DNA from 2 places in the Rossellomorea sp. DA94 genome. Region 2 is predicted to be linked to the other one. Evidence: riboswitches for the same ligand, from Rfam matches in the RefSeq annotation. Region 2 holds a riboswitch; the other holds the start of a gene.
The links. Region 2 has a riboswitch for S-adenosylmethionine ahead of P8596_RS20660 (homoserine dehydrogenase). Riboswitches for the same ligand answer to the same signal wherever they lie in the genome.
Positions count from the first base shown of each region.

Region 1: it holds a riboswitch for S-adenosylmethionine, as region 2 does, so the genes downstream of both, P8596_RS18320 (methionine ABC transporter ATP-binding protein) here and P8596_RS20660 (homoserine dehydrogenase) in region 2, are expected to answer to the same signal.

Region 1 is NZ_CP122397.1:3,507,679-3,519,009, forward strand. It holds gene P8596_RS18300 (hypothetical protein) at 1-84, opposite strand, end outside; gene P8596_RS18305 (M20 family metallopeptidase) at 212-1,414, opposite strand; gene P8596_RS18310 (MetQ/NlpA family ABC transporter substrate-binding protein) at 1,429-2,265, opposite strand; gene P8596_RS18315 (methionine ABC transporter permease) at 2,277-2,939, opposite strand; gene P8596_RS18320 (methionine ABC transporter ATP-binding protein) at 2,929-3,954, opposite strand; SAM riboswitch class I at 4,075-4,181, opposite strand; gene P8596_RS18325 (iron-containing alcohol dehydrogenase) at 4,700-5,872, shown strand; gene P8596_RS18330 (glycerol-3-phosphate responsive antiterminator) at 6,142-6,711, shown strand; gene P8596_RS18335 (MgtC/SapB family protein) at 6,748-7,278, opposite strand; gene P8596_RS18340 (lamin tail domain-containing protein) at 7,671-10,661, shown strand; gene P8596_RS18345 (GNAT family N-acetyltransferase) at 10,752-11,297, opposite strand.
Region 2 is NZ_CP122397.1:3,956,379-3,967,709, forward strand. It holds gene P8596_RS20645 (spore coat protein) at 1-113, shown strand, start outside; gene P8596_RS20650 (L,D-transpeptidase family protein) at 225-719, shown strand; gene P8596_RS20655 (aspartate kinase) at 758-1,954, opposite strand; gene P8596_RS20660 (homoserine dehydrogenase) at 2,003-3,250, opposite strand; SAM riboswitch class I at 3,383-3,493, opposite strand; gene P8596_RS20665 (DUF2254 domain-containing protein) at 3,751-5,136, shown strand; gene P8596_RS20670 (hypothetical protein) at 5,183-5,443, opposite strand; gene P8596_RS20675 (helix-turn-helix domain-containing protein) at 5,472-6,683, opposite strand; gene P8596_RS20680 (protease inhibitor I9 family protein) at 7,081-7,578, opposite strand; partial or broken gene P8596_RS20685 (spore cortex-lytic enzyme) at 7,712-7,804, opposite strand; gene P8596_RS20690 (S8 family serine peptidase) at 7,939-11,331, opposite strand, start outside.

The DNA.
Region 1 (11,331 bases), 450 kb from region 2:
TTCGGGTTCGGCCTCGTCAGAACCGCACGCTCCCAGGATCGAGAGGGCGAAAAAAAGGTTTCCTGCTATCAATAATTTTTTCATGTCGTTCTCCTTTCTTTTGTTTCTACGATACTATCTCTCATTTATTCAATATCCTTTTCGTGTTTTTGTTAAACATTGGAACATTCTCCAACAACAGAAAAAAGACAGCCTTGATGTGGCTGTCTTCTCATCCTTCATTGCCTGAACTGAATTCTTTCCATATTTCTTCTAAAAGCTCCTTATCCGTCAGCAGTTCATATCCCGTCAGCGCAAGTGCCTTTGCCCCGATCACCAGGGCACGGTCGCCCTCGGTGGATTTCGCCGCTTCCCTGAATTCGTTCGTGTGGACGACGAGGGATTCTGCACCGATTTTGATATAGGGGTGGATGGTCGGGACCACCCGGCTGACGTTTCCGGCGTCGGATGAACCGAGTCCCTTTCGTTCCGTATCGTCGAAGGATTCCCCCAGTGACTCTATGGAACGCTGGAATACTTGATCGAAACGGCGGTTGAGCTGAAAGTGGTCGACTTCATTTTGAATCTTGATGACATTCAGTTTCGTCCCGGTGGCGAGGGCCGATCCCTCAGCGATCGCTTTCACTTTCTTCGTGACTTCATTGCACGCTTCCCTCGTTGCAGCCCTTATATAGAAGCGGGCTTTTGCATAGTCAGGGACGATGTTTGGCGCGTCCCCGCCGTGGGTGATGATGCCGTGGATCCGTACATCATCGGTCACGTGCTGGCGAAGGGCATTAATCCCGTTGAACAGCTGGATCACACCATCGAGGGCATTGATGCCGTCTTCAGGGGACGCTGCCGCATGGGCAGACCTTCCTTTGAATTCGAAATCAAGGGGGTCCACCGCAAGGGTTTTCCCTGTCTGTGTGGTTCGGTTGAATGGATGGACCATCATGCAGGCATCCACTCCTTCTAACAAGCCTGCTTTTACAAAGCTGCCCTTTGCACTACCGTTCGGGCCGCCTTCCTCGGCAGGCGTCCCGAACACCACCACTTCCCCTCCTGTTTCATCGAGTACGGACGACAGGGCGATGGCCGCCCCGCAGCTTGCCGTCCCGATGATATTGTGACCGCAGGCGTGACCAAGTCCAGGCAGGGCGTCATATTCAGCCAGGTAGCCGATGACCGGCCCTTCTTTCCCAGAATGCTTGCGTGCCACAAAGGAAGTCTCATGACCCGCCACTCCCCGTTCAATGGAGAACCCGTTGGCTGCAAGTAAGGTGGTCAAGGTATCGGAGGCAAAGAACTCTTCGTTTCCGATTTCAGGGTTGTCGTGGATCTGATGGCTGGTCGACACGAGTTTCACCGCCAATTGATCGACTGCTGAGACGATGTTGTGTTTACGATCAGCAATCACTGCTTGTTGACTCATCTCTCTTTTCCCTCCTAATGCAATTCACTGACGGGAACGAATGTCGGAATCAGTGAATCTTTATATGTTTTCTTGATATGTTCCGCTACGTCATCTTGCTGATAGAGCTCAACAATCTTTTGATAGGTCTTGTTGTCTTTCTCTTTTTCCTGTGCCGCGATGATATTGATGAACGGCTTGGATTCCGCCCCTTCGATGTAGATGCTGTCGTCAACCGGAACCATCCCTGCTTCAACCGCCACACCATTATTGATGATCGATGCCGCAACATCCGGCAGTACCCTTGGCGTCTGGGCAGCGACGACCGGTGTGAATTCAAGGTTTTTCGGGTTTTCTTTGATGGCTTCAAGACCCTGTGACTGATCAAATCCTTCTTTTAGCTTGATCAACCCTGCTTCTTCCAACAGGAGAAGGGCACGTCCAAGGTTCGTCGCCTCTTGAGGGACGGCTACTGTACTGCCTTTCGGTAAGTCTTCCACCGATTTATATTTTTCCGAATAGATGCCAATCGGCGCGATGATCGTCGAGCCAATCGGTACAAGGTCCAGATTATGTTCTTCAACGAAGGAATCGAAATACGAGATTGTCTGGAAGGCGTTCAAGTCGATATCCCCATCGGCCAGCGCTTGGTTCGGTCTCACGTAATCGGCAAACTCCACAATCTCGATATTAATCCCTTCCTTTGCTGCCTTCTCTTTCATATACTCCCAAATCGGCACCCCGGATCCATTCACTCCGACTTTCACGACTTCTTTATCACCTGAACCGGATGCACTGTTTCCTGAGCAACCGCTCAATAGTAGGGTAAATAATAGAATCGCGATACTTGCTAGACTGATTGATTTTTTCATATTCCTCTCTCCTATCGTCTCCTGATGATTTTTGATAATGTATTCCCTGCTGTCTGAAGTCCCTGCACCATCACGACTAAAATGATGACGGTCACAATCATGACGGATGTTTCGAATCGCTGATATCCGTATGCGATGGCGAGATCTCCGAGGCCACCGCCTCCGACTGCTCCGGCCATGGCCGATGCACCGACAAGGCCGATGGTCGCGATTGTGATATTCAGGACCAGTGTACTCAGTGCTTCCGGAATGAGGATCCCGAAGATGATCTGCCACGGCCCCGCCCCCATGGACTCCGCCGCTTCAATGACCCCCGGCTCCACTTCAAGGAGCGAGCTCTCTACCAGTCTCGCAATATACGGTGCCGCAAATACGACAAGCGGTACGACCGCTGCCGCCGTTCCGATCGACGTTCCCACTACCAATCTTGTAAAGGGGATGATGGCCACCATCAAGATGATGAACGGGATCGAACGAAACACGTTGATGATGCTGCTCAGTACTGAAAAGACGGCTTTATGTTCGAGTAAGTGCCCCTTTCTCGTCACCACGACGATGATACCGAGGGGAAGTCCAATCAATGTTGCGAACAGAAGGGAGAATGACACCATCGCCAAAGTATCCCATGTCGCTTCAATAATTCTTGGCCAGAATAATTCCCAGTTAACTTGCACGCTTCTCCACCTCGCTTACGAATAATCTGTTCTTCCAATATTCCAGGATCTCTTCTGTTTCCTTCTTGCTGCCGATGATTTGTACGATGAGATTCCCGAACGGCTTGCCCTGGAGTTCCGTGATTTGGCCGAATAATACATTGATATGGGCATTGAATTTCTTTGCCGTTTCGGAAAGGATCGGCGTGCCTGTCGAATCCCCCTTAAATATGAGGCGGCAGATGCGCCCTTCCTTGCTGTCGTTCAATTTATCAAGAACCGATGCCGGCAGCTGATCATTCATGACACTCTTCACAAAGTTTCTGGTTGTCAAGGTCTGCGGGTCGGAGAAGATATCGAAGACGCTTCCCTCTTCCACGATTTCTCCATTTTCCATGACCGCGACCTTATCACAAATTTCCCTGATAACCCCCATTTCGTGGGTGATCATCACGATCGTAATGCCATACTCCGCGTTGATTCTCTTTAATAAGTTCAGAATTGATTCCGTCGTCTGTGGATCCAAGGCGGATGTGGCTTCATCACAGAGCAGAATCGAAGGAGACGTCGCCAGGGCCCTTGCTATCCCCACCCTTTGCTTCTGCCCTCCAGACAGTTCATCAGGATAATGCTTCGCTTTATCTTCGAGTCCGACAAACGCAAGCAACTCCTTTACTCTTTCGTTGATTTTATCTTTCGGCCATTTTGCCAGTTTCAGAGGATAGGCGATATTCCCTGCCACCGTCCGGGATTGAAACAGGTTGAAGTGCTGAAAGATCATCCCGATACGGTGCCGCTCTTTCCTCAAATCGATGGGCGACTGATCTTTCAAGCTGCGACCCTCTATGAAAATATCTCCTGAAGATGGTTTCTCTAAAAAATTGAGACAGCGGACAAGCGTACTTTTTCCAGCCCCACTGAATCCGATCACCCCATAAATCTCTCCCTTCTTCACTTCAAAGGAAACATCCCTCAAAGCAGTGAAGGGGCCATCCTTCGTCTCAAATACTTTCGTAACATTCTGAACTCTGATCATACAAGACTTGCTCCTTTCGTTATGTATTCTTCCTGATGCCTGGGTTTTATGGACATGGGTGAAAATAAAAAGTGCCCCCCTTCATAAGAAGAGAGGCACAAATATGTATATGTCCCGCTCTTCTCATCTTTCAAGTCATATGACTTGATGGAATTGGCACGGTATTCATTTAAGAACCCGTTGCCGAGGTATCGCAGGGCCAGTCCCTCCACCTCTCTTGATAAGAAGATATCGCTTTATTAAGTTAAAGTTATGATGCGTTTAAGCATTAGGGTAATGGTAAAGGATTTGAATTGGTTTGTCAAACCTGTTTTTGAATATTTTGTATTGTGTAGGTCTATTCAACTAGGGTCACTTTAACCAGTCTTTAATTGGCCAATATATTCATTTCGTTTCAATTCACTAAGTTACTAGAAGAAAATATTTCTATTATTCTGCCCAACCACAAAAAAATAGCAGTGATTGAAAAAGAGACTTATAGTTAATTCCCATTCTTATGAAAATCGGAGAGATCTTAAGTTTGGAGCAAGTAGCATGGTGATTTTCACTTTTCATTCGTATGTGAATTCTGTCTTAATACAAGTCCGTTATGAAACTTTCCAGATGCTTTGCGAGCAACCAGTGATGTTTTATTCATTCAAGAAATGGGAATATTACATTCCATTGCCCTCCGATGAACGGCAGGGGTAATGTTTTCACTTAAAACGATAATCAATCAATGAAACTTAAGGAGGCTATTTTTACTATGAGTCGTTTTACAATTCCACGCGATATTTATTTCGAAGAGAATGCACTTGAAGTGTTACAGTCTTTTGAAGGTAAAAAAGCCGCACTTGTTATTGGAGGAGGTTCTGTTAAACGTAACGGAAACCTCATCAAGGTAGAGGAACACCTGGCAGCTGCCAATATAGAAACAAAAGTACTGGAAGGCTACAATACAGAGCCTACTTTTGAAATGGTCAAAAAAGGAGCAAAAGAGCTGGATGAGTTCCAGCCGGATTGGATAATCGGAATCGGCGGAGGATCGGCGATGGATTCTGCAAAAGCGATCTGGCTCTATTATGAGCACCCGGACCTTGCTTTTGAAGATGCCATTAAGCCATTCGAACTGCCGCGACTTCGCAATAAAGCGAAATTTGCCGGTATTCCGACGACAAGCGGAAGTGGTTCGGAAGTTTCCAACCTTTCTGTTCTGGCCGATGAAACCACGAACGTGAAATATCCAGTTGCTGACTTCGAACTAACACCGGATGTCGCCATTATCGATCCGGTTATGATTAAAGAACTGCCGAAGCACATTGCTGCTTATACCGGCATGGACGCATTCACGCACTCCATCGAAGCATATGTAGCGAAACCGCGTACCATGTATACGGATATCCTGTCACTAGGCGCAGCTGAAGTGATAAAGGATAACCTTCTTGCTTCTTATCAGGGCGATCAGGAAGCCGCTAAGAAAATGCACACCATTCAAGCCATGGCAGGCATGGCCTTTGCCAACGCTGTACTCGGTAACGTGCACAGCCTTGCCCACAAAAGTGGTCCAACGTTCGGCATTCCGCATGGCTATGCCAATGCGATTTACCTGCCTTACGTCATCCAGTTTAACCGTGAAGTCGTGGAAGATCGCTTTGCTGAAATCGCCCGCCGTCTGAACCTGAAAGGAAATAACGATACAGAATTGACTGATTCTCTTGTTGAATATATTTATCAATTGAACAAAGACCTCGGTCTTGCGACTACCCTTCAGGACTACGGTGTATCCGAAGAAGAGTTCAACAAGCATGTTGATACAATGGCTGAAAATGCTATGGAAGATCCATGCACAGGCACCAATCCACGTGAGACTAGTCAAGAACAAATGAAAGAGCTATTTAAAGCCGCTTACTATGGCAAGGAATCTTTAGTGAAAGCGTAAAGATCAATTGAACAAATAAGTAAAGCAGAGCTTATGGGATTTCCCGGGCTCTGCTTTTTACTAGTGAACATGATTCTTTCCCCAGTGTTACTAGTCATCCCAGCCGTCTTCTCTTGCTCTTTTTTCTTTCTGATTTACGGCACTCTGGGTGATATTAGGTAGGCACGATAAGCAAAGGTCTACCTTAGATTATTCCTCTCACCACCTAAAAACAACTATGCTATACTAAAAGAAAAACAATATTCAGACTATTAAAAGGGGCCAAGTCCATGAAACCAAACATTATCGACATCGTCCAATCCCAGGTCATCGCTTCCATCAAGGAAGAAAAAGACTTGGATAAAGCCATACAGTCAAACGCCAACATCGTGTTCATCCTTACGGGCAATTTGATTTCGATGAACGGCTATTTAAAAAAGCTGAAGGAAGCCGGTAAAACTACGTTTATCCATATTGATTTCATCGATGGGTTGTCCAATACGAAGAGTGCCATTAAATACATAGCAGAAATATGGAAACCCGCTGGCATCATTACGACGAGGAGCAATTTGATCAAGTATGCAAAGGAAGAAGGTTTGATGACAATCCAGCGTCTTTTTCTCATCGACCGGAATGCCCTTGAGAAGGGGATTGACATCTCCCATAACTGCAAGCCCGATGCCATTGAAGTCCTTCCTGGTCTGATGCCTTCTGTCATTGACAGGCTGACTGCAATGACTACCCTACCCATCATCGCTGGTGGCTTGATCAGTAATAAGCAGGATATTCTGAATGGACTGAGTGCCGGCGCCCTCGCTATTTCTTCCGGGGATCCGAAGCTTTGGAATTTGGATGTTTGACTAGTAAGGACTGGAACTCCTCGAGTTCCAGTCCTTTTAGGTCCCTACCTTTTTTTCTGCATCGCCGTCTGATTTTCTTTTTTTCCCGATCCACGGGAGGCGAACCCGTACGATTGTGATCTCCCGTTCTTCAAAGATGTTTCCTATTTTCGTAATAATGAAGGTTACCAGTGTGGCAAAGATGACGAGGGAATAAAATCCAGCTCCAATGCCGATACCGACTCCCCCCACGTAAAAAATCATCGCTGCTGAAGTGAGTCCTTTCACCCTCAATCCGTCCTTTAGGATCACTCCTGCACCAAGGAACCCAAGGCCGGAAACAATCTGCGCTGCCAGACGGAAAGGATCCATCATCTTACCACTCCCCGGTTGACTGAGCATCTCAGCGCCTTCGATCGAGACGATCGTGATCAAGGTACAAGCCACTGATACATATGTGTATGTTTTTAAACCAGCGGGCTTATTTTTGGATGTCCGGTCCCAACCTATGATGAATCCTAATATTGCGCTCACGACAATTCGGAAATAAATATCATGCTGCCAGAAGAACCTCGTTACTTCATTCATGTAATTCGCCATACCCTCTTCCTCCTTAAATGAAAAAGAGACCGCGCCACAAAACGAATTGATGATTTCTCCACAGTATTGTGAAAAAAATCATACCATTCGCTTCATAGGGGATCTCTTCTACTCTTCCTACCAAGCTTCATCTTATTCCTTTCATCATACACCAACTTCCTCTTCATTTCAATGATATATCTAAAAATTCTAAATATACACTAAATTAAATCGAAATGCCCATTTCCTAAATCGTGGGTCCATTGTATTATGGAATTAAACAGTGAATATAGTGGGTAGAGATGAGGAGAACCCTGTGTCAATCGTGTGTACGGTCATCGTGCACTCCATTGCCATGGGGTTCTTTTCTTTTTTACATAAACAATAGAAAAAAGGAGGAAATGATGTTGAAAACCAACTCAATCACCCGGATAGCCGCCTTTCTTGCTTTCGCCATTACAGGACTTTTACTGCTTCAGGTCCACAACGCAAGTGCGCAAGAAACCACCCCGCCCCTTATCATTACGGAAATCGTCACCAAGTCTGCTGGGTCAGGACAGCCCTATGAGTACGTCGAAATCTATAATACCACCTCAGAAGCCATCAACCTGCAGGACTATCAGCTTCAATACTTCACAAGTAACTTCTCAAGCCCGGCCAACCGCTGGCCCATCGAAGATAAAATCATCCAGCCAAAAGATTCCCTCGTCCTATGGTTAAAGAAATTGGCCTATCCTGATGTACCCCTTTGGGAGTTCAACTCCAATTATGAGATGAACCTAACGCCCGAGGATGTATACGAAGTCAAGCTGACCTCTTCCGGGCAGGGATTGCATGACAGCAGCCTGCGTCAGGTAGGAATTGCGAACGCAGACGGCACAATCCTCAGTACCGCTCTCATCAATGATGGAGAAGTCGACGGCATCACGAACCGGAGCATCACGTATCAGGCCACCAGCTCTGGTGCGATGACAAAGATGAAAAACGATGAACAGCCGACTCCAGGCGTCGTTCTGACCGGACAGGTAGCTGGTCCCTCGACACCTGCAAACCTGAAGGCAACTCCAGCCAACCAGTCGGTTACCCTTGAGTGGGAAGCGACAGACGGTGCCGTTTCCTATCAAATCTACCAATCTGATGGATCGATTACCTCCACGGAGGCTGCCAAATCAATCATAAATGGATTGGAGAATGGAAAGACCTATACATTCCGGGTGACATCCGTGGACGCAGAAGGAAATGAATCCCCGGCAACAAAAGAAGTCCGGGCCGTCCCACAGGAAATCGTGGACAGCGAAGCCCCAGCCACGCCTTCCGGATTGAAAGCAACTCCAGGCAAGGATCATGTCAAGCTGCTTTGGAATGCCAATCCTGAAAGTGACCTTGCCGGATACCGCGTCTACATCAACGGGACGCTTTACGGCACAGTTGATGCTGACCAAAATAGCATGAACGTATCCCCTCTGGAATTGAACAGGGAGTACTCTTTCAAAATAACGGCAATCGACCAAGTCGGAAACGAATCGAAACCTACCAAACCACTCGTCACAGGTCCGAGTGAAAACGTCCCGACACCAAACTTGCTGATCACGGAATTGATTCCGAATACAGATAACTATGCAGGTTATGATGCATTTGAATACTTCGAGCTTTATAACAACAGCCCGGACCCGATCGATTTGAAAGGATATCGGATCGCGTCCTATAACTGGGACAAAGAAATCGGGGACACTCATATCTTGAAGCCATGGGATACGGTGGTGATTTGGACCAGAAACACTGCCATCAGCCCTATCTCCCTTGAAGCGTTCAACTATAACTATTTTTATTCTTATAGTAGTAAGTATCTTCAGGAAGAGGATATCATTGTCCTCGGTGATATCGCCGGCCTAGTCAACGGCGGCAATACACTGACCGTTTACGACCCTGATGGAAGGGAAGTAGTAAGGGCCGATTATTCAGGAGAGGACGTTTCCCTAAAACAAACCGTCACCTATTCCTATCCAAAGGATAATACCCGGACGATGGAAAAATTGGCAGCGGGTCAAAGTCCGACACCTGGATGGGTCATAGAAGATCAAGCACCGGATCGTCCCGTGTCAGATGAAGCAGCACCGCAAACACCGACCAACGTGAAAGCCACTGCAGGCAACGGGGAAGCCGTTTTAACATGGGACGCTTCCAGTGAAACCGATCTATATCGCTATCACATTTACAAAGATGGAGAACTTGAATATTCCGTCGATCCATCCCAGACCGACTTTACTCTTTATACGTTAGTGGGCAATCAAACATACACGTTACAAGTAAGCGCAGAGGATATATCAGGAAACGTATCGGAGAAATCAGAGCCTGTAACCGTCACACCAGATCACCAGCTCATCACCCAGGTTGAACGTTCGGAACACGCGAAAGACCCAGCCTACCAGGACCTGTGGGATATCAGTACCGACGGCCCGGTGATTGCCGGACTATCAGAAGGCCTCGTTCCACAAGGATTGACCTATTATCAGAAAAAAGACTGGCTCCTTACCATCGGCTACGTCGATGATGGGATCCGACCGGGAACTATTACCGTTACAGACCGCAGAACGGGACAATTAGTGAAATCCGTTGTCCTCTACAATACGGACGGCACACCGTATACCGGACACGCAGGCGGAGTGACCGTCAGTCGTGATCACGGCTGGGTCGCATCCGAAAATCATTTATTCAGCTTCGATCTAAGCGATCTGGTCAATGCACCAAACAACGGGGAAATCCAGTTCACCAAACAGATCCCCATCCCTGTCGAAGCGGCTTACACCGTCTATGATGAAGGCATCCTTTGGGTCGGGGAATTCTATGAAGCAAGCTCCTATCCGACCGACCCAACTCATCACATCGAGAACAGGGACGGAGAAATGCATTACGCATGGATGATCGGATTCGATCTAGAACGAAACAACGACATGCTGAGTAAAGAGCAGTGGAATGGCTCACCTGACATCAACGCCGTACCGGATTACGTGTTATCAACGACAGGAAAAGTCCAGGGAGCCATCATGCAGAAGGCAGCAAGAAACGGTGTCACTCTCAGCACTTCTTACGGCAGGGCAAACGACAGTGTTCTGTATCGCTATGAATATCCGTTGAAGGAAGAACCACATGCCTATGCCACAGTAGAAGGAAAACAAGTTCCATTATGGTTCCTGGATGGTCACACGGCCAAACCACGCCAGAGTGTCGAAGCCATCCCAATGCCTGAGGGAATAGTGGAAATACAGAAAGAACTCTACGTCGTATTCGAATCCGGCGCCAACAAATACCGCTACACCACCACCTACCCGATGGACCGGATGCTTAAGATTGATATGAAGAAGTTGATGAAGGATGATAAGGGGATTGAGTAATATAAAGTCGTCATAGAAGAGAAGGATCTCAGTGAGTGAAAAAACCAGACCTAAATGGATCTGGTTTTTTCTTATGGCGTTAAGACCTCTTTAATTGAATAATTTATACCAATACAAAGTGGTTTCAATATTAGGGTTATAGGACTGCTTCAATGTATCAACTCCACCTAGTATGAATCCTTGTTTTAGATAAAATCTGCATGCACCAAGATTATCATCTTGTGCTTCCAGGGACATTCCTATAAGTCCTCTTTGTTTCGCCCAGTCCTCAGCTTTATTTAATAGCAGCTTTCCGACTCCACTGCCTCTATACTCTTTCTTCGTAGCAATGTTTTCAATATAACAGAAGCGATTCCAATCCTTCATTACCCTAATCTGTCCTATGCAGGTATTATTCATATAAGCTAAGAACAACGCTTTATCCTCTTGGTTTATATATTGGCTCCAATCAAGGTTGTCATCTGGAAAACGAATATCTTTGGTTTCATCAAATAGTTTTTCTTCAAAAGACCATTTCCCTGATTGAAAACTGGGTACAAGCCTTCCAAACACTTTAAAAGAATCATTTGTTTGATTGATGTCATCAATTAATTCATCCTTTAATGGAGAAATGACGATTTTATCTTCACTACCCAATAGTACATACTTCCTTTTATGATGTTTTGAAACT
Region 2 (11,331 bases):
TCCTTTATCAGAACAAGCATGGATACTATCAGGTCCCTCAACTGAATGACCAGGATATGACCCTCATGCTGCAAAGCTATACGGAAGTTCCACAGCAGAACCTTCCTCAATAACGTCCACATAACGCCTGCCTCAGAATGCAGGCGTTTTTTATTTTCCGCTTCTCACTGATTTCCTTATCTGCACATAGTATGAAGTGAAAGTGAAACAGGAGGTGACCCCTGTTGATTCATACGGTGAAAACAGGAGAAACACTGGGACAAATATCAAGGGACTACAGGACTCCGCTTTCTGCCATCCTGACTGCCAATCCGGGCATCAATCCGGATCAAATTTATCCAGGACAAACGATCACCATTCCCGGTATCCCCGATACTACCGGCAATCCTTATAGAATAGAAGTCTCTGTTAACAATCGCACCCTCCGTCTATTCAAAGATGGGGTTGAGATAAAACAGTATCCCATCGCTGTAGGAAGAGTCCTGTTCGAAACACCCATCGGGGATTTCATCATCCTCAATAAAGCACCGAATCCAGGGGGGCCATTTGGGACGATGTGGATGAGTTTATCGAAGGAAAGCTATGGAATCCATGGTACAAACAACCCTGCTTCCATCGGGAATGCAGTCTCCAAGGGGTGTATAAGGATGTATAACAAAGACGTGGAAGAGCTCTCTAAGATTGTTCCTGTCGGGACGCCTGTGTCCATCAATCCATAAAGAAAAAAGTGTATAGACAGGACTATACACTTTTCCCTTTATAATATCGCCCTTTTGGATTCAATATAATCCAGACCAAAGTGCATGTGGAGAATCCTTGCTGCTTTTTCAACGTCACCGCGATCGACAAGGGCACTTAGGCCAACCGATGATTCCCAAACCGATACTTTCCCGATATGATAATCATGAAAAACATTGGTGACCTTTTCTTTTACTTCACCGGAAGATTGGATACTCCCTATCACACATACTTTCGATAGATCTTCCGCTATTTCAAAATGAGAATATGCCCCGCTATAGCCGCTGACGATTTTCTTCACTGCATGGACATCCTCATCTTTTATGATCAGTGCAAGGTCTTCTCTATGCTTGATCCTCTCTGTTTCGATATGGTGAGAATCAAGGTCATACAGAATCAAGGATTCCCCTCCATCACACCCATGGATGGTAAGGACTGAAATACCTTTCTGGAGCGCCACGCCGACTATGCTTCCATTCTTTTGAGCTTTAGCACTAATAACGGAACCCCGCCCCTCCTTTAAACTCGAACGGACGATTAAAGGGACAAGATGTTCCTTTGCGTGCTTAATCGCTCTAGGGTGCAGGACATTTGCTCCCATCGTGGCAAAACAGAGCATGTCATTATACGATAAACCGTCGATTTTAGCAGCCCGTGGGACCACTCTCGGATCTGAGGTATACACCCCGTCCACATCCGTGTAAATGTCACATCGATCCGCTTTCAGTGCGGAAGCAAGGGCAGCTGCGGTTGTATCTGAACCACCCCTTCCAAGCGTAGTGAGCTCACCATCCTCTGTAACTCCTTGGAAACCAGCGACCACCACAATCCGTCCGGCTGATAATTCCCCTTCGATTCTCCCTGTTTCTATGGAAGTGATCTTGGCATTGCCGAACACCGCGTCTGTCCGGATCCCAGCCTGCCTGCCGGTCAGGGATACTGCCTCCGCCCCTTTATGCTGGAGGGCCATTGTCAGAAGGGAAATCGTGACCTGTTCCCCTGTTGAAAGGAGCATATCCATTTCCCTTTTCCGGGGAACATCAGACAATTCTCCCGCAAGCTTTACAAGGGCGTCCGTCGTTTTATCCATGGCCGATACAACCACCACCACGTCATGCCCTTTCTCCTTTTCCTTCAACGCATAACCTGCTACCCGTTTAATTCGATCCGCAGAACCTACAGAGGTTCCACCAAATTTCTGAACGACGATACTCAAGTGATCCCCCTACTTTCTATCAGATCTGTTGCTTTTTTAATAAAATCGTCAGGAAACCGCAATCCCTTCTTTCACTGCATTTTCAAGTGGGATTTCGTCCAGGATGGACACTGCCTGGATCTGTTCCTGTGATGTAAGAACTGATTCTATGTCCTCTTTCCTGCCTTCTACAAAGACATACAGGAAATCGCCAAGCTGAATGCGGTCTTTCAGTGTGAACAACGGAATCCACCTTTGATAGTCTTCATTTGCAGGAACACGTAAGACCCATTGGCCTGTGCTATCTTCCAGAACCTCTCCATTGTGTACTGCACTTTCAGGAGAGGCCGTGTATTTCCCTTGAATCAGTGAAAGAAAGTCCTCCACCATAGCACTTCCTGTCGGACATTTACCGGCGCCCGGCCCAAGTAGTGTGATTCTTCCTACGAGACTCCCTTTTAATGAAATCGCATTTTCCACATCCTCCACACCGTAGAAAGGATGGGTGTCGTGGACGAGGACCGGCTCTACTTCACCTTTGATCCGATTGAATCCGTCACGTTCCAATGAACCTACGTGTTTAAAGCGCAATCGGAAGGACTCGGCTGCCTGCAGCCATTCTGCCGTCAAGTGTGTGATCCCCCTGCGTCGGATATCCTTCCAATCTGGCTGTCTGCCAAAAGCGGTCTGACTCAAAATCAGCAATTTATAAAAGGCATCATATCCTTCGATGTCGCTCGTCGGATCCGCCTCTGCGTACCCCTTTTCCTGGGACTGCTTTAGAGCGGTCTCAAAGGAAAGACCCTTTTTCCTCATTTGGGACAAAATGAAGTTGGAAGTCCCATTCAATATGCCTTGGATGCTTTTGATTTCATTTACCTTCAGGAGCTGGCGGATCGTGCCGATGACCGGGATCCCTCCGGCTGTTGTCGCTTCGAAACCAACGGATACAGTGTGACGTTTTGCTTTCTCCATAAGGCTGGGGCCGAATTTAGCAAACATGGCTTTATTGGCCGTGACGATGTGAATCCCCTTCTCCACCGCTTTCGATAAATACGTGTATCCCGGTTCTTCTCCTACAATCGCTTCAAAAATCACATGAAGATCCGGTATGTCAAGAATGTCCTTGAATTCTGTCGTAACCTTAATGGACGGATCAATTTCCCTTTGTTTAACCGGGTCCTTGATGAGAATCGCCCTCACCTTCACCTCTTTCCCGAGTGCTTCCTTCAATCTGTCCTGGTGAGTATCAATGGCTTCACAAACCCCTTGACCGACAGTTCCAAAGCCCAGTATCGCCACATTTATCGCTGACATCTTTTTAGCCTCCTTTTTGTCGTTTGTATCGCATCGCTTCTTTCTGAAGATCCACCGGGCATGGTGGAAAGAATGAGGGTATAAAGAAAAGCCCTCTTCTTGTAAGAAGAGGGCTTAGTGTGTATGCTCCTCCCCTTATCTTCCAGATTCACATGGAATCTGTAGGAATTGGCACCTTTACAGACTGATCCTGCAGGTTGCCGGGCTTCATCGGGCCTATCCCTCCGCCGCTCTTGATAAGAGATATAACGTTACGTTTTCACTTGATATTTGAGTATGAATTGGATTATATAGGTGATTCATTCCTCCGTCAATACCATTTTCGGTATTTTTAAAAAATTCTTTCTAATTTGTCAGACAACTTAATTTCACATGGGTTTACTGTGATTTCCTTTGAAACATCCACCCTCTATGAATCTATTTTTGAAATTCAGGTTTTAACCTACACTGGCAGGGAAAACTAATCCATATCCATTTACTAGAAAGGAACCGTTTCAATCATGTTTAAAAAAATGCTCCCCCTTTCCATCAGAAAATATTTGCTCATGTCAAAACGTCAGCGCATGCATGAAATCCGGCTGACCATATGGTATATGCCTTTCTTATACATATGTCTTGCCGTACTGCTGGTAGCCATTACCCTTTACTTGGATCTATCATTGGAAATCTCACAGTATACGTTCGATCTATTGAGTATGGATGCCTCTGTCACCAGAATCCTGGTGAGCACACTTATCGGTGGCGTTCTGACGCTCAGTGCCTTTACACTTAATTCCCTCTTAGTCGTGTTGACGACGTTCAGTGGTCAATTCTCTCCAAGAATGCTTTTGGATTTCATTTCGGACAAGCAGACGCAGCACGCCCTCGGTATTTTTAATGGGAGTTTTGTTTATGTCCTCCTTCTCTTTCTGTTTATCGGTAGTTCAAAGAAGGAGATGTTTGTCGCTGCACCCATGATGACGATCTTCCTTGCCTTTCTTTCAGCCGTCACTTTCATCTTCTTCATTAATCATGTGTCGACTTGGATGCAGGTCCATAATATCACGTATAATATGAAACAGGTTTCTGAAGTGATGATCCATCAGACGCTGAAGAAGGATTTAGAAGCACATCGCACGACAGAAAATGGGGACATCATGGAGGAAGAGAAAAAGAACATTGTTCATGTGAAGGCTAAGCACTCCGGATATATTCAGTTAGTAGACTTCCAGGGAATGATTCAACGCGCACAGAAAGAGAATCTTCTCCTACAGCTTCATTATAAAGTGGGCGATTATGTACTCGCCGGAAATGAAATACTGAGCTTATGGGGCCCTGAAACAAACAATATCCTTACTGATTCATACCTTCAATTCATTGAAATGGGCCATAAAGAGACAGAAATCCAAGACCTGCAGATGGGGATCCACAAACTCGCAGAGGTGGCGATTAAATCCCTGGGGAATGACGATCCCAAAACGGCTTCGAACACGATCGACCAGATGGCCGATTTGATGCTGACGGTGGAGGATCAATTATCCTTCACACCCTATTTAATCGACCAAGATGAAAGGATACGGGTCATCCTCCAATCGGAACCGTTCGATTATTATCTCTATCGTGGATTTGGTTATATTCGACACTATGCGAAAGACAATCACTTAATCATAACGGAAATCGTACGTGCACTGGCACTTTTAGCCGAATCCATCCAGCCTTCGAAGCACAAAGATCTTTGGGAATTCGCCTGCAACACCATCGATCATATCGAAAGGGAGGTCATTTACGAATTAGATAAAACCTTTCTTCTCCAAGAGGTTCATAAGCTTGCACGCCTCACCGGCCACTTCAGGGAATATAAAGAAATCGAAGATAAATTCTATCCGAACGCAAACAAAAATACGTAAAGAAGCTTCATTTCTCTCAGAGAGAAATGAAGCTTCTTTACGAGAGTCATATCCACGTTTCGACAATGCTGTCATCTTCCCCTTGAGCTTTCGGTACAACGGAGAATCGTTCCGGGATTTCACTTCTGACCGCTTCTAAAGTTGGTCTCATCAAAATGTTATGTGTCGGCTGATTCACATCGAATAGTCTTGCTACAAACATGCCTTGATAATCTTTCGGACTCTGATAGATACAGATGATCGGCATTTTATAATCACTTAAGGCCACCTCATCGAATGACGAAATTAATCGATCTGGGTTTTCCATCCTATCTCTCCTTTACAGGGTATTGTGATTAGCTGTTAACGCATTCTTTTTCTTTAACCATTTTCCCATTGTAGAGCTTTTGAATATAGTAATTACACTCGGAGTATTGCCCTTCTTCCTTCAACAATGGGATGATGATAGTCTCCATATATTGATAATATGCTTCTTCCCCTTCATGAACCCTGATACCAAGCATCGTAAATAGACACTCTTTGCAGGAATCTTTATTGGCGGTTGCATAACGGAGTCCTTCCTCTATCAAAGTTTCCAATTTTTCAAGTGCCGGCCCCTCTACATCCATGGAACTCTCAATATAGCCAAAAAGAATTCTGACATAGTCTTCTGTGGGTGACTCATGTTTCAATAATCCATATGCGACCTGATAGGCATCCCGTGCCTTTCTATCCTGCATCAAGTCCCGATACAACCTACCTAAATTCAGATAAAGAATGGCTTTTCTTCCGTGATCATGCAGATTATCACAATGCTGAATCAACTCATCATACTTCTCTACTATTGACTCGAGACCTTCCTCTCCATGTTTGCTTTCCGCAATCAACTGAATCGTAGCCGCATCAATACATCTTGTAAAATTAAATGTTTCTTTGAAATAATTCAAGGCCTGCTGACTATATCGCAAGGACCTGTCATACTGCCCTAACTCATGATAGCCAATGGACAGATGAAAGTATGATTCAGGATTGGAGTAGATATCCCGGTCTATTCTTCCCAAAAACATAATCGCAGATTGGGGATTCCCTTTCTCAAGCTCGTACATCCCCTTTATATGATAGTACAGCTGAAAGTCATAATCGGACATATGAAAGGATAGACGCTTATTAGAGAACTGACTTAAATAGAATCCAGCATCCTTAAGCTTACCCTTCATCATAAAGTATCTTGCTTTCAATATCTTATATGTCCCGTTCAAGGTTTCGATCTGGATTAACGGATTTTGTTCAATGGTCTCCTTCAATAACTCGACCTTCCCATTTACCTGCTTGATCATGACATCATGCCACAATTCTAAATCTAATTGTAATTTTTTATATGTTTTTAACTCTTTCTCAATATTGATATGTAACCGTTGATTGAACAGATCGATTTTATCTTTCGTAATTTGTAAATGCCCACTTTCAATTTTACTAATATGGCCTGGAGTACAAATCCCTTCCCCCACTTGCTTCTGAGTCATACCTTTATAGATCCGATAGTATTTAATAAATGCCCCAATATTCATTATTTACCCCCCGTGGTGAATTAGTAGAAAAGCTTCCGTCTCAATAACTGGCCTATCGCTTTATCTTTTTTTATAGCGATATACGTTCTACTAATATTATACTAATAAATAATCGGGATGAAATTGGGGTTTTCTACAGGCATAAGAACCAGCAGGCCGTGACTTTATACCTACATTCATTCTCGCATTTCCGGTCCACACAAAAAAATTTCCGCCTTGCATTCTTTCATACCGAATCTTTTGTCAACAAAACGACTGTTCACTGAATAAATACCCAGGTCTTTTAACCTATTCTTTTTTCCCAACATGAGATTGTCATGGTTGTTATGTTGAAAAAGTGTTTTGATTCCTATCGCCTTTTATAAATAAAAAAACGACGCCTATGTGGCTTTCCTCTTTACAATTGATTTGAAGGCTGAATCGGTGGGTCGAGCTGAATATCCTTGTTACGATAAATCCTGGAAATAATAGACGATCCCATTAATCGCTTAATTTCTTTCGCCGGCAATTCCATTGACACCCCATTAAAAGCTGTCTTATAACGATGTGTGATTCGATAATCCACTTCGTTCTCTTCTAAAAAGGCATGTAGCTCTTTTTCAAACTCCCGATGACTATGTTCAACTTTTTCTTTGGCTGATTCCAGAGTCAGCTCCACTCCTTGGGCTTCTGCTTCCAAAACAGCTATTTTTGCAGGTTTGGTCTTGAATTCTATAATGATGGATACATTCTCTGCGCTTGACAGGTCAAGTTCCGGATCCACTTTGATCGACGAATTCATTGTCTCTTTCACCGCCTCTTCATCTCCTTGTTTACCATTGTCCCCATTATTCAGACAGCCTCCCAGGGCTATCAATGACAGTGCTAAAAGGGCTTTACAGTACCACTTCTTCATCGTCATTCAATCTCCTTTTTTAAATAGTAAAAAAGACAACCTATAAGGAATTTTTCCTGACGATTGTCTTTTCAATAGTATGGATAGGGTGTCACCCTTACTCTGCTTAGGGTTACATTTCAATTCCTCGTACCTACTTACAGAAAATATGTTTCCCAATTTGCTTGATTTGTGGACGACTCCAAATCCATCTGCTAGTTGCCGTATCGGGATTGAAATAAGAAAGATTTGAGTTTTGACATAAGAACCTCCATAGAAAGATACATATATTTTCTTCTCAAAAGAGCTAAATTATGTACTAACTCATATTCCGCTCTAATGCAAAGAAAGGCAGCCCAGTTGGACTGCCCTTTCTTTCGATTAGGAATTAATTCCCAATTCTTTTTTGATCGTGTCGATTGTTTCACCATTCGCTTCTGCTTGAGGATCTGGAGTATCTAATACAAAATCATTTTCAGACAAGTAGTATTTCTCAAGGAGTGTAAAGTCTTTCTCATCTGTCGTGCCGTCGAAGTTAATATCCGTGTTTCGATAGTCCGTTTTCCAATGATCTTGAAGCAATAGAGCATCGTGAATGTCAATCACATTGTCTTTATTGATGTCTCCAGGCTTGGACACGGCCATATAATACGTGACATATTCACCAATATTCACACCATTTTCCGTGCGCCCCGCTTCAAGTGGTGTATACGTTGTGTAGTGACCTGGCACATCTGTCACGACTGTGTACTTATGAACCGATGCCGGTAGTTGTTCGAAATTAATCACACCATTTTTCGGTATGGTGACAGGATAGGTATTACCATCCTTATCCTCTAAGTGTATAGAGGCACCTATCTGGGTGTAGTCGCGGCTATAATCAAAGCGGCCTGCATCTGTCAGGAGGCCTTCTGCCCCTATGAATCCAGCACCAACTTTTGATACTTTCGGATAGGTTGGATGAGCTCCTATTTTCGTGGGGATTCGTGAACCGTCATTAATCTTCATTGTACTTACACTACTGAACAATGGAGAATACGTATTGAAGAACTCCTTCTCATTCGTATCGGCTACAATCTTGAATAATGCCACGTCGCCTGATACACCTTCATCTGGAATTTTTATCTCAATATCATTTCTGACACTTGTTGTACCGGTTTTTGTCACATTTAATTCTGTTCCCTCTGGTAACCCATCCGCTAATTGGAATTCAACGGAATCCAAGAACTTACTTGAGTTGTAAGTATACATTGAAAAGGCATGGGCGTTCTCTAAATTTCTACCGTAGAATGTATAGGTTACCTTATCACCCATTTGGTAAGAATCTTTATCCGCTTTCGCAAAAATAAATTGAAATCCTTTCGGAACATAATAGACCATTTTAGGAATGGCTGTGTTTCCAGCATAATCCGTTCCTAAATATTGCATTTCTTTAATGTAAGATGTATTTACATTAATTTCTTTAGAAAACTTTCCATTTTCATCCGCTTGAAGTCGGTAGTTTGGACCGTACGACCCGTACCATATATTATTACTAGCTTGAGTAAATGGGAGATCGGTCTTAGACGTTTCCTCTATTTCAGAATCCAATAAAGTTCCTGATAAAGTAACTGTTTCTTGACCTTCTTCCAGCTCTACAATCGGAAAGTCGCCGGTTGGCATTGCGTCCGTCTGATCATACACAACGGTTGGTGCCCCGTTGTCTAAGCTGATGGTTGATGTTTTGGTGAACTGCTTTCCATCTTTCGTCGTTCCGATCATCTTCACATCATAAATGCCATCTTCCACTCTCACTTTTGTATAGCTGAGTGGCTTTTTATCATTTCCTGTTAATGGATAATAATAACCATAGAACCCTTCTTCAATGTAATAGTCGACATCGATGGCTGCTCCTGCTGAATTCACCCCAGTAATCCATCCCAGGTCTTCCTTGGTATCATGATCAACCAATACCCAATCCAATCTTTCCATTGGGGAGTTCAATCTGAAATCAAGGTCCGTTTCTTTTCTGCTGTAAGGATTATTCACGCGATTCGTGGAAATGCTCTTCGTATACACATCAAAGTAGCCAATTCCTTCTTCAACGACTTTCGCTCCGAATGGGATGCGATATGTGTCATCTTGATCCTTCTGGTTTTGAATGACAATATACCCTTCATACGTTCCTTTTTGCGCAGATTTCGGAATGGTGAGAACTGCGTTGAATGATTCCACTTCCCCTTTTTTCACTTTCAGGGAGCTTGGCACATCGAGCTTCACACCATTTTTCTCTGCGTCCAGGGAATCAGAAGCTTTTGCCCCTATATTATATTCTACTGAAATCTCATATTTGTTATTTTTATGGCTATTATTTGTAATGGATAGATTCGTCGATCTTGTCAGTTGTTCTTCTCCCATTGGGATAAAACCGTAGCTTAAGCCACCGGTTTGTTCCGGGATGATGATTTCTTCCTGATTCTCAATGAATGGAGTTTCATCCAAAACGGAAATCATGGTCTCAGAATGAATGGCCTGCATCGGATCGACTCTTCCTGCTCCCACTTCAAATACACTATATTGATTTTTCAAAGGATCTGCCGTATTCATTAACACCGATTTAATGTCACTTGGTGTATAATCAGGATGCGCTTGAAGTAATAGTGCAGCAACCCCGGCTACTTGAGGGGACGCCATGGATGTACCTGATAATCGTTGATAGGCATGTGAATAATCCGATGAATCCTCTTTGTTCTGCATATAAGATGGAACGGTTGAGAGAATGTTGACCCCAGGGGCCGTCACCTCCGGCTTGATATCATATAAGGTTCCCGAAGGACCTTTTGAGCTGAAGGATGCCAGTTCATCACCGCTGATTTCAGATTCTCCCGCCTCTCCAAACGTGATAGAAGGGGTTCCGGTTTTAAATAGTTCCTTCACCGATAATCCATCTTGGTTGGTGATCGAGAAGGTTGGGATATTGTCATCACTCTCACCTAAATAGTGAGGTATATGTCCTTCATCCGGGTTGATATTATATATGATGACAGCTTTTGCCCCATGTTGTTTGGCGATATCCATCTTTTCAATGAGTGCATAAGTGCCTCGTGCCACGAATGCCACTTTCCCGGTGACCTCTTTCCCGTTGTAATCGGCTTGTCCACCTTCACCTACATCGACCATTTCATAGCTTTGTCCTTGAAGCTTACTAAACTCATTTGTCCAGTTATTGGTCATTAATTGTAGTTGGCCATCAAGTTCCTTGCCTTCCACAGAGAATTCTCCATCATACGTTGTAACATTGGATGGAGCAGAGCTTGCTCCTACAGTCAAAGCAAGTGCGGCTGCACCTGGGGATCCCAGTGTATAATTTCCTTCGTCACCTGAATTCCCCGCTGCAACGACGGCTGTCACACCACTTAATACGGCATTGTCAACGGCAATGCTCGTTGCATACAATGGGTTATTCGTTGCTGCTCCAAGAGAAAGGTTGATGACATCCATTCCATCTGCCACAGCACGGTCAATCCCGGCAAGAATGTTACTGGTTGATCCAGATCCGTATTTGCCTAATACGCGGTATACATTCAATTCGGCATCTGGAGCGACACCAATGACTTTGTAATCGGAATCATTCGCCGCTTGACCTACGATGGTTCCCGAAACATGTGTACCATGTTCGGTATAATAATAGCTTCCTTGATTCGTTTCTGGATAACCAGAAGCTTTCCAGTCCTCATACGTTGTTTCCATTGGATCGTCATCATTATCTACAAAGTCGTATCCGCCTTTATAGGC